3 regions of the Photobacterium sp. DNB22_13_2 genome follow, and region 1 is predicted to be linked to each of the others. Evidence: predicted binding sites of a transcription regulator. Region 1 holds the regulator's gene; each other region holds the start of a gene.

What was found. The regulator CRP, encoded in region 1, controls carbon source genes, mostly activating them, when cyclic AMP is high. The targets are predictions, from matches to a motif close to TGTGANNNNNNTCACA.
Region 2: the regulator CRP is predicted to act here: its motif matches at 2,339-2,354, upstream of ACVA58_RS03755 (CidA/LrgA family protein).
Region 3: the regulator CRP is predicted to act here: its motif matches at 2,900-2,915, upstream of mlc (sugar metabolism global transcriptional regulator Mlc).

Annotation. Positions count from the first base shown of each region.
Region 1 is NZ_JBNNXU010000011.1:49,987-54,735, forward strand. Features, by position in the region: gene ACVA58_RS16405 (YheU family protein) at 98-319, shown strand; gene ACVA58_RS16410 (phosphoribulokinase) at 425-1,294, shown strand; gene ACVA58_RS16415 (OsmC family protein) at 1,454-1,858, opposite strand; gene crp (cAMP-activated global transcriptional regulator CRP) at 2,130-2,762, shown strand; gene ACVA58_RS16425 (hypothetical protein) at 2,949-3,137, shown strand; gene ACVA58_RS16430 (2-oxoadipate dioxygenase/decarboxylase family protein) at 3,231-4,028, opposite strand; gene astD (succinylglutamate-semialdehyde dehydrogenase) at 4,070-4,749, opposite strand, start outside.
Region 2 is NZ_JBNNXU010000002.1:122,225-126,973, forward strand. Features, by position in the region: gene sbcB (exodeoxyribonuclease I) at 115-1,536, shown strand; gene ACVA58_RS03750 (winged helix-turn-helix domain-containing protein) at 1,751-2,296, shown strand; gene ACVA58_RS03755 (CidA/LrgA family protein) at 2,403-2,744, shown strand; gene ACVA58_RS03760 (CidB/LrgB family autolysis modulator) at 2,741-3,421, shown strand; gene cdd (cytidine deaminase) at 3,611-4,498, shown strand; gene ACVA58_RS03770 (DMT family transporter) at 4,633-4,749, shown strand, end outside.
Region 3 is NZ_JBNNXU010000001.1:279,450-284,198, forward strand. Features, by position in the region: gene bioA (adenosylmethionine--8-amino-7-oxononanoate transaminase) at 1-834, shown strand, start outside; gene ACVA58_RS01205 (LON peptidase substrate-binding domain-containing protein) at 953-1,519, shown strand; gene mlc (sugar metabolism global transcriptional regulator Mlc) at 1,594-2,808, opposite strand; gene queE (7-carboxy-7-deazaguanine synthase QueE) at 3,062-3,742, shown strand; gene ACVA58_RS01220 (hydrogenase expression protein HypA) at 3,916-4,749, shown strand, end outside.

The DNA of each region.
Region 1 (4,749 bases):
TTAGCCGCTGGCTACTGGCCAAGTACTTTCCCCCTCTACAACTGATACATTTGCCAATATAATTGCCCTAACCGTTCGCAACAGATAACCCTTAACTATGAATATCCCATGGCAAGACATTGACTCCGATACCCTGACCAACCTGATAGAGCATTTTGTACTGCGCGAAGGCACCGACTACGGCGAGCGTGAGCTATCGATGGCCGCCAAGGTTGATCGGGTACGTCAGCAGTTAGAAAACGGCGAAGCTGTGATTGTTTACTCCGAACTGCATGAGACCATCGACATCAAATCCAAGCGCCAACTGGGGCAAAGTTAACCCTGCGTAAACTCTGTAGACCCAGCATTTTTGACATCCCGGCTTGACCTTAACGCCCAGCCCTGTTAATAACTCTTTCCGTTAATGTTAACGACAGGGTTTGTCATGTCTGCAAAACATCCGATTATTGCAGTAACAGGGTCCTCGGGAGCGGGTACCTCTACCACCTCCGAAGCATTCCGTAAGATGTTCAATATGATGAGCATCAATGCTGCTTGGCTTGAAGGCGACAGTTTCCACCGGTTTACCCGACCGGAGATGGACGTCGAGATCCGCAAAGCCAAAGAGCAAGGCCGTCATATCAGTTATTTCGGCCCCCAAGCCAACGATTTCCCGTTGCTAGAGACGTTTTTCCGCCAGTACGGTGAAGACGGTAGCGGCCAGTTCCGCCGTTACCTGCACACATTCGACGAAGCCGTGCCCTACAACCTAATGCCTGGGACCTTCACACCTTGGCAGACTCTACCGGAAAATACCGACCTATTGTTCTATGAAGGTCTACACGGCGGTGTGGTCGATGGTGAGGTCAATGCCGCCCAGCATGTTGATTTGCTAATCGGTATGGTACCGATCGTCAACCTGGAATGGATCCAGAAAATAGTCCGGGATACCCGGGATCGTGGCCACTCCCGTGAGGCGGTAATGGAATCTATTGTGCGCTCGATGGATGACTACCTGAATTACATCACCCCGCAGTTCTCCCGTACCCACATCAACTTCCAGCGGGTACCGACAGTCGATACCTCCAACCCGTTCAGTGCCAAGGCAATTCCAAGTCTGGACGAAAGCTTTGTGGTGATCCGCTTCCGCGGGATCAAGAAAGTTGATTTCCCTTACTTGCTGTCGATGATCCAAGGGTCGTTTATGTCGCGCCACAACACCTTGGTAGTGCCCGGCGGAAAAATGAGTTTTGCGATGGAATTGATCATGCGGCCACTTATCCAACAGCTGATTGATACAGGGAAAATCGGATAGTCCAAGGTTATATAAATGAAGTAGCGAGAGCTGATTAGCTACTCGCTACTTAGAGTTTTATGGGGTCCTGAGTCCTGCCCCCCCTAAAGACCTAAAAAAATATCGCGCTCTTTCGCTCTGCCTGCTTTTCCTAGGAACTAGGATTCCGTCTCCAAGCGCTTACTCTTCTATCACCTCATATGAGTGAGTCATCTCGACCCCTTCACCTAGCATAAGGCACACTGAGCAGTATTTTTCCAACGAGTCGGCCACAGTTTTTGCCACAACGGCTTCATCCAGGTTTTCACCTGTCACCACAAAATGCAAATTAGCGGTGGTAAAAATACGTGGTGCCTGCTCGCGGCGAACCGAATTGATTTGCGCTTCGCAACCGGTGATTTTCTGCCCGGCAGATTTAAGCCCATCCACCACATCTACCGAACTACACCCACCCGCAGCCATCAGTACCAGCTCCATTGGGCTCGGTGCTTTTTCGCCACCATTGCCATCCATCACCACGCTGTGGCCGGAATTTGACTGCCCTAGAAAGGTCATATTTTCGACCCATTTCACTCGTGATTGCATTGGTTTCTCCTTACAACTTATAGAGGGTTTCGGCACAATCTAGCAACTGTGTGATCATGTGCACACTTATGACTACAAAATGGCCATTTCACATAGATCAATATCAAGAAAAGCGCGCCGAAAAAAGATAAAATCTGAACTAATTATTCACGTGAGCTTGCAGCCCAGCGGTTGACTGAATATCCTAAACGACGAGCTAATTATGATTAGGCCCAGCCACATTTTTAATGGACGTCGTTGTTGGGCAACAAACGCAGAGGAAGTTAGTAATATGGTTCCAGGTAAACCTCAAACAGATCCAACTCTAGAGTGGTTTCTTTCCCATTGCCACATTCATAAATACCCTTCAAAGAGTACTTTGATCCATGCGGGTGAAAAAGCGGAAACGCTCTATTACATCGTAAAAGGTTCTGTTGCGGTCCTGATCAAGGATGAAGAAGGTAAGGAAATGATCCTGTCTTACCTAAACCAAGGTGACTTCATCGGTGAGTTAGGCCTATTCGAAGAAGGCCAAGAGCGTACCGCTTGGGTTCGAGCTAAGACCCCTTGTGAAGTTGCAGAAATTTCTTTCAAGAAGTTCCGCCAGCTTATCCAAGTTAACCCAGATATCCTGATGCGCCTTTCTGCGCAAATGGCAAGCCGCCTTCAGGTGACTAGCCAGAAAGTCGGTGACTTGGCATTCCTGGATGTAACAGGCCGTATCGCGCAGACACTATTGAACCTGGCTAAACAGCCAGATGCAATGACTCACCCAGACGGTATGCAAATCAAGATCACCCGTCAGGAAATCGGCCAGATCGTTGGTTGTTCCCGTGAGACTGTTGGTCGTATCTTGAAGATGCTAGAAGAGCAGAACCTGATTTCTGCCCATGGTAAAACTATCGTTGTTTACGGCACACGCTAAACAACCCAGTTTACTAACAGATACTCAAAAAGCCGCACTATGCGGCTTTTTTTATTGCCCATCACGCCCACTTTCATACTTACAGGGCATTACTGTCTACTCCATCACTCTTTTTGTTCTTGTATCTACGCAACTTAGTGCTACATTGTGCATATCAATCCTCATCACCTGTAATGGAATACCGGTATGGACATCGAACGCTTTTCACCACATCGCTCCCACCACATCCAGCGTGGAGTCATTTCGCCGCTACCCGATACCGTTGAGTTGACAGGTTTCAGTGACAGCCGCCACTACCTTGAGCAACATGAGAAGGTGAAACGCCATACACCGGAGTCCCAACTGGGGTATCCACTCGATAGCCTCAAGCACTAAATCCAGACACATGAAAACGCCTGTGACCGCATTAGCCACAGGCGCTTACATTATGCAGACTAGATCGCCTGACTTCAGACAGGTTACTCTGATTTAGCTGGCATCCGTACTTTCGAAGATCTTATCTGCCGACGCCTCGACAAAGCCGGTATACAGCTCACCGTCATCTTTCGGATAGCGCTTGGCAAACTCATAGAACCCGCCCGGTATGCTATGAACGCCATCGAGAAACCCAACCTCAACTCTATCAGCCATGGTCGATGACTGTTCAAGCATCACCTCGGGGCTACCTTTAACATCACCGCCAGCGCTGTTGATCTCAAACCCGTTGTGGCGCAGCAAGTGATTGACCTCAGCCACCTCGGTAAACTGCTCCAGCTGGTTCAGGCTAACAGTAAAGTGGTTGGCACCAAAACCATGGGCGGCTAACCAGCCAGCATATTCGCTTTCTGCCGCCAGCAACTCATAGGTCGCATAGTCCAGATCCCACAACCGCCCGCCATAGAGGAAGGCAGGATCTCGCATGGCCTGCTCAGGCACCTGTTCGACCAGTTCCCTGACCGTCTGCTGCAACAGCGAGCTAAACTGACCCACCATCAGCTCACTGATAAACACTTTGGGTGCCAATGGGTTCGGATGCTCGAAATGTTCGGCATATAATTTCTTGGCTTCGAAATGATAGCGGCCACACGGCTTGTAGCCAATGGCAATGAACGGCGCCGCCAGTCGATCAAGCCCGACCTTCGGTAGGTTAAATGTTCGCAGCGCAATATGATCATTAAGCAGCGGCTCTTCTTCGGTCAGCAGATCATGAACCTGAGCGGCTGATGGGCATAGGCGCTGGATATAATCCTCCCATAACCCGGCAAATAGTTGCTCTACCCTTTCCATGTGCTCGCTATCCTCTTTGACTGGTGAATGATTGACGGCAATTAAAGCGTAATGCCCGGCGAAAGCTGAGCAGGTAGCTCAGGCAGCTCACCTTCCATCGATGCCATTGGGTATGCACAGTAGTCTGCCGCGTAATACGCGCTTGGCCGCAGGTTACCAGATGCCCCCGGCCCACCGAATGGTGCATCACCACTCGCCCCAGTTAACTGACGATTGCGGTTAACAATCCCGGCACGGATATGTTCGATAAAATACTGCCACTCACTATCATCGGTCGAGACCAACCCTGCAGATAAACCATAGCGGGTATCATTGGCCTTCTCCACTGCCTCATCCAACTCGTGGTAACGGGCGACCTGTAAAAGCGGGCCAAAGTATTCTTCATCCGGTAACTCAACAATCTGGCTGACCTCGATGATCCCCGGGGTAACAATCGCCCCTTGACCACGGGTCGCGGGTAGCAACAGCTCACCGCCCAACTCAGCCAATTGCGATTGGGCCTGAATAATGTTGTCAGCCGCCTGGACCGAGACTTGCGCCCCCATAAACGGTGCTGGTTCATCAAACTGACCGCCGACGCGGATCTGACGGGTTAGCTCAAGCAAGCGTGCTAGAATGCGGTCACCTTCCACGCCATGCGGCAGATAGAGACGGCGGGCACAGGTACAACGCTGTCCGGCACTGATAAAGGCAGACTGAATAATAGTGTAGACAGTGGCAT
Region 2 (4,749 bases), on a different contig from region 1:
ATCCCAAACGTAAAAGCGCCGGAATCAACTACTGTATAAGTGTACAGTATAGCATTTAAAAGCCATTGTAAGAACAAACACTTAATACCAATGCGATGGCTTCTGGAAACTACTATGAATGATACAAATCAGCCAACCCTGTTTTGGCTGGATTATGAAACCTTCGGTGCCAACCCGGCAATGGATCGCCCATGCCAGTTTGCTGGTGTTCGCACCGACATGGACATGAACATCATCGGTGAACCGCTGGTGATCTACTGTAAGCCACCCGTCGACTACCTGCCTTCGCCTGAAGCCTGTCTTATCACGGGGATTACGCCACAGGAAGCGCATGAGAAAGGCTTGTCAGAGCCTGAGTTTATTGCCCAAATTCACAATGAGCTGTCGAAGCCTAATACCTGTGTGATTGGCTATAACAATGTACGCTTTGATGACGAAGTTACTCGCTATACCCTTTATCGCAATTTCTATGACCCATATGCTTGGAGCTGGCAGAACGGTAACTCGCGTTGGGATCTGCTGGACATCATGCGTACCTGTTATGCATTGCGCCCGGAAGGGTTAAACTGGCCAACCAACGAAGATGATCAACCAAGCTTCAAGCTTGAAAACCTATCTGTTGCCAACGGTATCGAACACGCCAATGCGCACGATGCGATGGCAGATGTATACGCGACCATTGAACTAGCAAAAATCATCAAGCAAAATCAGCCTAAGCTGTTTGATTACTTCTTTAAGCTACGTAACAAGCGTAAGCTTCAAGAGCTGATTGATATCGTCGAAATGACACCGCTGATGCATGTGTCAGGTATGTTCGGTGTCGAGTGTGGCAATACCAGCTGGATTGTACCGATGGCATGGCACCCTGATAACAAAAACGCGGTTATAACGGTGAATCTGGCAATGGATCCTACCCCGCTACTCGAGCTCTCTGCCGATGAGTTGCGTGAGCGTCTGTACACCAAACGAGCAGACCTTGGCCCTGACGAACAACCAGTACCACTTAAACTTATTCATCTTAATAAGTGTCCGGTACTTGCTCCGGCGAAAACCCTCCGCGCTGAAGATGCAGCTCGCATTGGTATCGACCGTGAAGCTTGTCTGAAAAACCTAGCGACGTTGAAAGCGCATCCGGAAGTCCGTGAGAAACTGCTGGCGATTTATAGCGTAGAGCGTGAGTTTGAGAAAAAAGACAATGTCGATGCCATGCTTTATGACGGCTTCTTCTCTAACGCCGATCGCTCGACCATTGATATCATCCAGAAAACGCCAGAAGCCGAGCTCGGCAAGCTGGAATTGAATGTTAGTGATAAGCGTATCAAGCCGCTGCTGTTCCGCTACCGTGCCCGTAACTACCCAATGACGCTGGATTTCCAAGAGCAACAACAGTGGAAGCACCACTGTCAGGACTTCTTTGAAGAAAACCTGCCAAGTTACATGGAAAACCTCGAAGCGGTTGCCATGGAGCACCAGTCGAACGAGAAGAAGATGAAGATCTTAAAAGCTGTCTACGATTACGTACAAACACTTGTATAAATTACGACAGTTCATCGGTGCTTTATTGAACAGATAACTTACTGATATAGAAACATAAATTTACAGCCCCTTGCGCTCATCCAGACAAGGGGCTTTTTATCATCTATGATTCTTTGTTGTGAGATTGCGCAACTGGGCATGAGCACCAACACTAAATAGTGAAGGATTTTAAATTGTCATTCATGGATTCGAAGGGCGAATTGTAGTGATTGATATGACAACACAATCTTTAACACGCTGTTTTCGGTTCCCAGATGTCGACTTTGAGCCAGACGTACACTTGCTGGTTTGGCGAGACAAAACAGAAACACCGCTCACGTTGCATGAGTCTCGGTTACTCGAGGCACTTTGCTATTGTGCCGGTGAAGTGATCAGCCATGAGCAATTACACAATAAAACCTTCAGCCAACTTGATCCTTATGAAGACGGCACCGGTCAACACTACGATCTTAATAATGTACTCAAACCTTTAGCGGCAAAGCTCATCCTGCAGGAAAAAATGGCTATCCCGATCGAAGTGGTCCCCCATTATGGTTTTAGGGTGCCATTGCCTGAGAAAACCTGTCGACTGCCCCACGAACCAGAAAAAGCGGAAGATCAAGACCAAGCTCCCCCTCCGAGCCCAGACAATGAAGAGGACGAATTTAGCTCTGCCACCGAAGAGATAGTCAAAACCAGTACGGTGCATAAAATATCTGTCGCCATACTGGCATTAATCGCAGCGGGTATCATTACCGCGTCATTCCTCGATTATTTATGAAGAATTAACTCTTTTTGAAGCATTAAAGTCATGACAACTAAGTGTGGCTTAGATCACATTTATTTTGTATGATAAATGAGTTTCTTCTACCACCTCTGATGAGCTCATGGCATATCTACGATCTTTCTTTATTATTTTTGTCTGTCTATTGTTAGGCAAAGGCATTCAACACCTTACCGGTTTAGCCATCCCCGGTAGCATCATCGGCATGCTGATATTGTTCACCATTCTTTCTATGGGGCTTATTCCTGCCCACTGGGCAATGCAAGGCTGTCACCTTCTTATTCGCCATATGGCTTTATTGTTTGTCCCTGTTGGCATAGGGCTAATGAACTACCTCGACCTTCTTACCAATAACGCCCTTATCATCCTATTGAGCACTATTGGTAGTAGTGTGGTGGTCTTCGTCACCATAGGTTTGGCAACACATTATAAGGAAAAACAATGATCTGGCTGCTGACTACCTTGGTTGTGTTCTACACGGCCCGTTATATTTCCAAGCATATCCAGCATCCTATTGTTAATCCGCTTCTCATTTGCTTGCTGGTGATCATCCCGTTGTTAATATGGCTTGAAATTCCTTATGAAACCTATTTCGAGCAGAACAAATGGCTTAATGCTTTGCTTGAACCCGCAGTGGTTGCATTGGCTTTTCCTCTTTATGAGCAACTCAGTCAGATCCGCAAAAAATGGAAGGTGATTTTCTCTGTCTGTCTAATCGGTAGTTTGTTATCGATGATCACCGGTGCGGGCATCGCACTGATGCTAGGGGCTGATGCACAACTTACGGCATCAATTCTCCCTAAGTCAGTGACGACCCCTATCGCGATGGCCGTGGCAGAACAAGTTGGCGGACTCCCTTCAGTTGCCGCTATTATGGTTATTATTGCTGGGTTATTTGGTGCGGTATTGGGTTATCCCTTATTCCGCCTGATCGGTGTCAAAGCGCCAATCGCCAAGGGGCTAACCATGGGCACGGTCTCCCACGCATTGGGCACAGCAAAAGCGGCAGAAGAAAATTATCAGGAAGGCGCATTCAGCTCCTTGGCCTTGGTAATTTGTGGGGTGATCACATCGATTTTGGCCCCGCTATTGTTTCCACTCATCATGGCAGTATTTCGCTAAGATGTGCTAGTAATCGAATACAAAACTAAATAATTGATTATCTTCTATAATTTATTTATAACCTGTGTGACCCGACTCGCATTACTGCAAATGATGCAACGGTTGATTGTTAAGTGTGATCGAGATCACTCAATTATATAGTTACCAAGCCTACAATGTTTCTCCATACACAAGACGGAGTGAAAACTCATGCACACTAAAGTAATGGATGCTTTAGGCGCTCTACCCGCTGATCTGGCTTCTGCAATTAAACCTGTGCTAGAAGCTGAGAATTTCGATGCCACCTTAAACCCTGAGGTGTTTGCTCAGTTAATGTCGAAAACCAACATGACTGACAGTGAATTGCGTGTTGCATTACTTCCGCTTGCCGCTGCTTATTCTGTTGCACCTATCTCGAATTTCTATGTTGGCGCAATCGTCCGTGGTCAATCTGGCACGCTTTATTTCGGTGCCAACATGGAATTTGTCGGTGCTTGCCTTTCTCAAACGATTCACGCAGAACAATCCGCCATCAGCCATGCTTGGGTGAAAGGCGAAACCGGCATTTCTGATATTACCATTAATTACAGCCCTTGTGGCCACTGTCGCCAGTTCATGAACGAGCTAACAACAGCGAACGAATTGGTTGTTCAATTGCCAGAGCGTGCTGCAAAGTCACTGCAAGAGTACTTACCTGAATCTTTTGGTCCAGCCGACCTAAATGTAACTGATGCGCTACTGACTAAAGTTGATAATGGTATGGAAACTGAAGCATCAGAAGCCCTCATTCAGCAAGCTTGCCAAGCAGCTAACCGTGCGCATGCGCCTTACACCAAAAACTTCAGCGGTGTGGCACTGAAAGCAAAAGACGGTAAAACATTCATTGGTATGTACGCCGAGAATGCTGCCTTCAACCCTAGCCTTCCTCCGTTACAGGTGGCATTGGTTAACATGAACATGGCAGGTTACCCGCTTGCTGACATTGAAGAAGCGGCATTGGTTGAAAAAGCAGACAGCACAATCAGCCACCTCTCTGATACACAGACTACACTGGAAGCACTAAACCCTGATATTCCATTGTCTTATGTTGCTGCGTAAGCACAATGAAGATAAAAAACCGCCAATTGGCGGTTTTTTTGTATCTGTTGTCGCTTAGCGAACAGAAAGCGGTTTTCTCTTACCATGTGTAGGAGTATGATTTTCCAGATATAAACCCAATAAATATTAATTACATGTCTCATCAACACAACCCGGTTCAAGGGGCTAGCTGGATGGTCACTGCCGGCTTGGCTTTTGCTATAGTCAACAGCTTGGCACAGTACCTCAGTATGGTTTTACATCTTCCATCA
Region 3 (4,749 bases), on a different contig from region 1:
GGTGACACCTTTGCCGCTATGTCGGTCACCGATCCCGACAACTCCATGCACAGTCTGTATAAGGGATTCTTGCCAGAACATATTTTCGCCCTGTCACCGGAGTGTGGTTTTTTCGAACCATGGCAAGAATCTGATATCGACGATTTCCGCCATCAGCTAGAGCAACACCAGAAAGAGGTTGCTGCCGTCATTATCGAGCCTATCGTACAAGGTGCGGGCGGGATGCGGATCTATCATCCAACCTTCCTCAAGCGAGTACGTCAGTTATGCGACAAATACGGGATCTTGCTTATCGCAGATGAAATTGCGACCGGTTTTGGCCGCACAGGAAAATTATTTGCCTGTGAACATGCCAGTATCAGTCCTGATATTATGTGTGTTGGCAAGGCTCTAACTGGTGGCTACATGACCCTTTCTGCCACCCTTACCAGTACCCATGTCGCAAATACGGTATGTAACGGAGAAGCCGGATGCTTCATGCACGGCCCGACGTTTATGGGCAATCCGCTGGCCTGTGCCGTCGCCAATGCTAGCTTAGATATCCTCGCTCAAGGCCATTGGCAGGAGCAAGTAAAAGCCATTGAAAAACAACTATCTGAGTCGCTTCCAGAGATAGAAAAATTGGACAAGGTCAAGGCTGTTCGTTGGCTGGGGGCTATTGGTGTTGTGGAGCTGCATGAGCCTGTTGATATGGCCAAAATTCAGGAAACATTTGTAGACAGTGGCGTCTGGATTCGCCCTTTTGGCACACTTGTCTACATAATGCCTCCATTTATCATTAATCAACAACAACTTAGCCAGCTCACTTCGGCTATCAAGCTAGCACTTAAGTAGTATCGAAAAGCAGACAACATCTAATGATTGTCTGCTTATACTTTTCCTGAACGTTATAGCAATCCCAACTTATGGTTGGCTCGTATTTATAATGAATAACGTCAGTAAGGCTAGAACTATGCAATTACCACTATTTCCGTTACAGATATACCTACTACCTGGTGGGATTAGTAAACTGAAGATCTTCGAACCGCGCTATACCCGGTTAGTCAAGCTGGCTATGGGTGACGGCAACGGTTTCGGACTCTGTATGAAAGATGAAACGACACTCTGCCATTTCGGAACCCGAGCGATCATTACGGATTTTGAGCAACTCCCCGATGGACTACTCGGTGTAACCGTAAGAGGAGTTGAAAAGTTTTTAATCAACAAACATTGGCAGGAAGAAGATGGCTTACGGTTTGGCGATGTCACACCGATGAGCAATTGGACCCCGAGCCAGATCAAGTTTGTCGATCGGGATATTTCAAATAGCTTAAAAGCACTATTTGAAGAATACCCTGAACATGCAGAGAACTATCCTCTACCCGATTACAATGATATGACTTGGGTATGCCAACGCTGGCTTGAATTGTTGCCTCTGGAAACCAATCAGAAGCAATGGTTCATGAGTCGCAATGACCACCGTGCAGCACTGTCATTTCTGCACAATGTCATTGACGAACAACTGAATAGAGACTGCTAGGCTAATAACAATATGTAAGCACATGTCTGTGGATGTGAATTTTTACAAAGACATGATGACTTCACCCGAAGCAATTAACCTTCAATCAACTTCATCAGCAAGTGGCCATCATACATCGCCTGTTTGACCAAGGCCGCACCTGGCATTGTCGCCTGGGTATAAAACGAGCTTTGCTCGATAACTAAATCACGGTTGTAAACCGGTAATGACTGATTACGGACACACTCCATAATCGCCGGATACAGAATGTCTTTCGCCCGGTTGAATTCACCGCCGAGAAGGATCTTTTCCGGGTTAAACAAATTCACCATAATGGCAATGGCCTGCCCCAAATGATGCCCCAATTCAACAATCACTTGCCTTGCCAAGGTATCTCCTGCCATCGCAGCATCACAAATGCGTTCAATTGTCAGGGTCTTACCATGCAGTGATGAAGGGTGGCCCTCACGCAAACGCTGTTCGACTTGCTCGATAACGGCCTTTAGGCTCGCCACCGTTTCCAAACAACCATGGTTACCGCAGTAACAGCGTTTACCGTAAGGTTTAATTTGAATATGGCCAAGTTCACCGACATTACCGATCCTTCCTTTCAAGACCACATTATCAAGTACGATCCCTGCACCTACGCCGTGATGAATAGAAATCAAAATGGAATTAGCGACATCACGCGAATTACCAAACAACTTTTCAGCGAGCGCCCACGAGCGGGTGTCATTACCGATAAAGACCGGTAATCCCGTCGCTTGATGTATCGCCGGCCCTAGTTCAAGGTTATGGACATCATAGTGCGGCATCTGAATAATCGTACCGGTCGAAGAATTCACCAGCCCCGGCAAGGTCACCGCGATAGCAGTAATGCGATCGAGTTCACTCACATGGTTGGCGAAAAAGGTATGAATTTCAGCGATGAGCTTTTTCATTACTTCATCTTGATGAAGTACATCTATATCTTGACGCTCTTCAACCAAGATATCTCCACCCAACTCATGTAGCGCAATAGTCAGGTAGCCCCGTCCTAAACGAAGAGACATAAACTGCCAACCTTCATTGGACGGCACCAAGCCTACGGCAGGCCGACCTCGGCTGGACGATTCCTGAATCGCAGTTTCTTTGATCAGGTGAGCTTCAATCAACTCACGAGTGATTTTGGTTATACTTGCAGGCGCTAATTGGCTACGCTTGGAAAGCTCAATGCGGGAGATTGGGCCAAACAAGTCAATAAGCTTGTAAACGCTGCCGGCATTATTTCTTTTGATATGGTCGATATGACCTGGCTGAGCGACATACATGCCTAAACTCCCGAAAAAATCTGTCATTATTTAATATACATTTTAATTTTTTTACTTTGCGAAGTAATTGTGAAGTCGAATATGTTAAGTCCGTGACAACGGTCACGGCGAATTATGAAAAACACCGCAATTTTTGCCCTAGCTCTCATTATACCGCAAAAATATTACCTTTTTTTTAACTGCAAAAATTAACCTATTTAAAGACAGCCCGCTGCAATTTTGCGATAATTACCGGTCGCGAAAATCCCCCACCATGAGGTTAACGGTGTACAAAATTAACGAAGTCTTTGAAACTATCCAAGGTGAAGGCGTATTTACCGGTGTGCCAGCCATTTTTGTTAGGCTCCAGATCTGCCCTGTCGGCTGTGCCTGGTGTGACACCAAACAAACTTGGAGTGCTGAGCCTCAAGATCATGGCTCTGTTGCCGACGTCATGGCAAAGACGGGGGATTCACCTATCTGGACTGAGCTAGATGCCCAGGGCATCGTCAATTTGCTCACAGAGCAACAGTACACCGCCAAGCATGTAGTCATCACCGGTGGTGAGCCTTGTATCTATGACTTGCTGCCGCTAACCACAGCGCTGGAACAAGCTGGCTTCCGTTGCCAAATTGAAACCAGCGGTACATCCGAAGTACAAGTAACGGAAAACACTTGGGTCACCGTATCTCCGAAGATTAACATGAAAGCCAAGCTTCCTGTTATTGCGAGTGCGCTTGAGCGAGCCAATGAAATCAAGCATCCCGTCGGAACCCAAAAAGATATTGAGCAACTTGATGAACTGCTTGTCGGCAAGCAACTCAAAACCGGTGTAGAAATTGCGTTGCAACCGATCAGCCAGAAGCCAAGAGCGACGGAGCTATGCATCGATACTTGTATCAAACGCAACTGGCGCCTATCGATCCAAACCCACAAATACTTAGCTATTGCATAACTCGCACTAAACTACCTCACATTTTAGCTCCACGAGCGGCTGTCTTATTTTCAGGACAACCGCTCAATATCCGAGACCCATCTCCTTTCTTAACTTTGCACCTTTTTGTCCTATCTATACTCAGCAGAAAACAAATACCAATAAAAGATTCATGACCTGTTGGGGAATTTAATATGCGCAGTTATATGGGATATACCCTGCTGTTTATCAGCAGTCTGCTGCTTGTCGCCTGTGGAGGCGGCAGTGATACCGCTCAGCCTGTCGCAGGTACACCGGCTCCAGTATCAAACACCTTTACCGTCTCGGTCGATGCTCCTGACGGTATGGAGCTCGCCTACCAACAAAGTTTTTCTTTAATTCAGCCGGCCTATGCCAATGCTGTCCAGAACTTAACAGAGCAAAATTTTGCCGCCATTTGGTTGGACGACAAAGGCAAAATTTTTGATTCTATCGAAATAACCCGGTTCGAGGACAAAGGTGATGGTATATACGAACTTGATGCTGGCACTTCATTTCGGATCAACGCCGTTTTGTTGATCGATCTAGACGGTGTACCAGAGTTTACGGTTGGTGAAACGATTCCTGAAGGACTTTTCCTTACACCACTTGCCGTTGAACGGCTCGCGGTTTCGCTGGAATCCACCCTCACCTTCTTCGCTTTTGCTAAACGTGTCGCCGCAGACGAAAGCTGGGGAATTTTCACCGAGGTATTTCAAGACGCCCCACAAGGTAAAGTTTCCCTCGCTTTAGAAGACATCAATAAATTATCCATCGATATCCGTGATACCTTACTACCCAAAATTGGGGTACAAGGACTATCGCTGAAAGACTTGATGAGCCTAACTATCGTTAAGACCATGACTGACGGTCGTATTGAACGTTTTATTACTGAACAGTCAGCAGCTCTTGCCAACATCATGGCCATTCTCGATGACGGCTACTGGACCATTAATACTTTTGAAGGAAACACTGGCAAAGGGATTTTGACCAACAATACGTCCTACGAT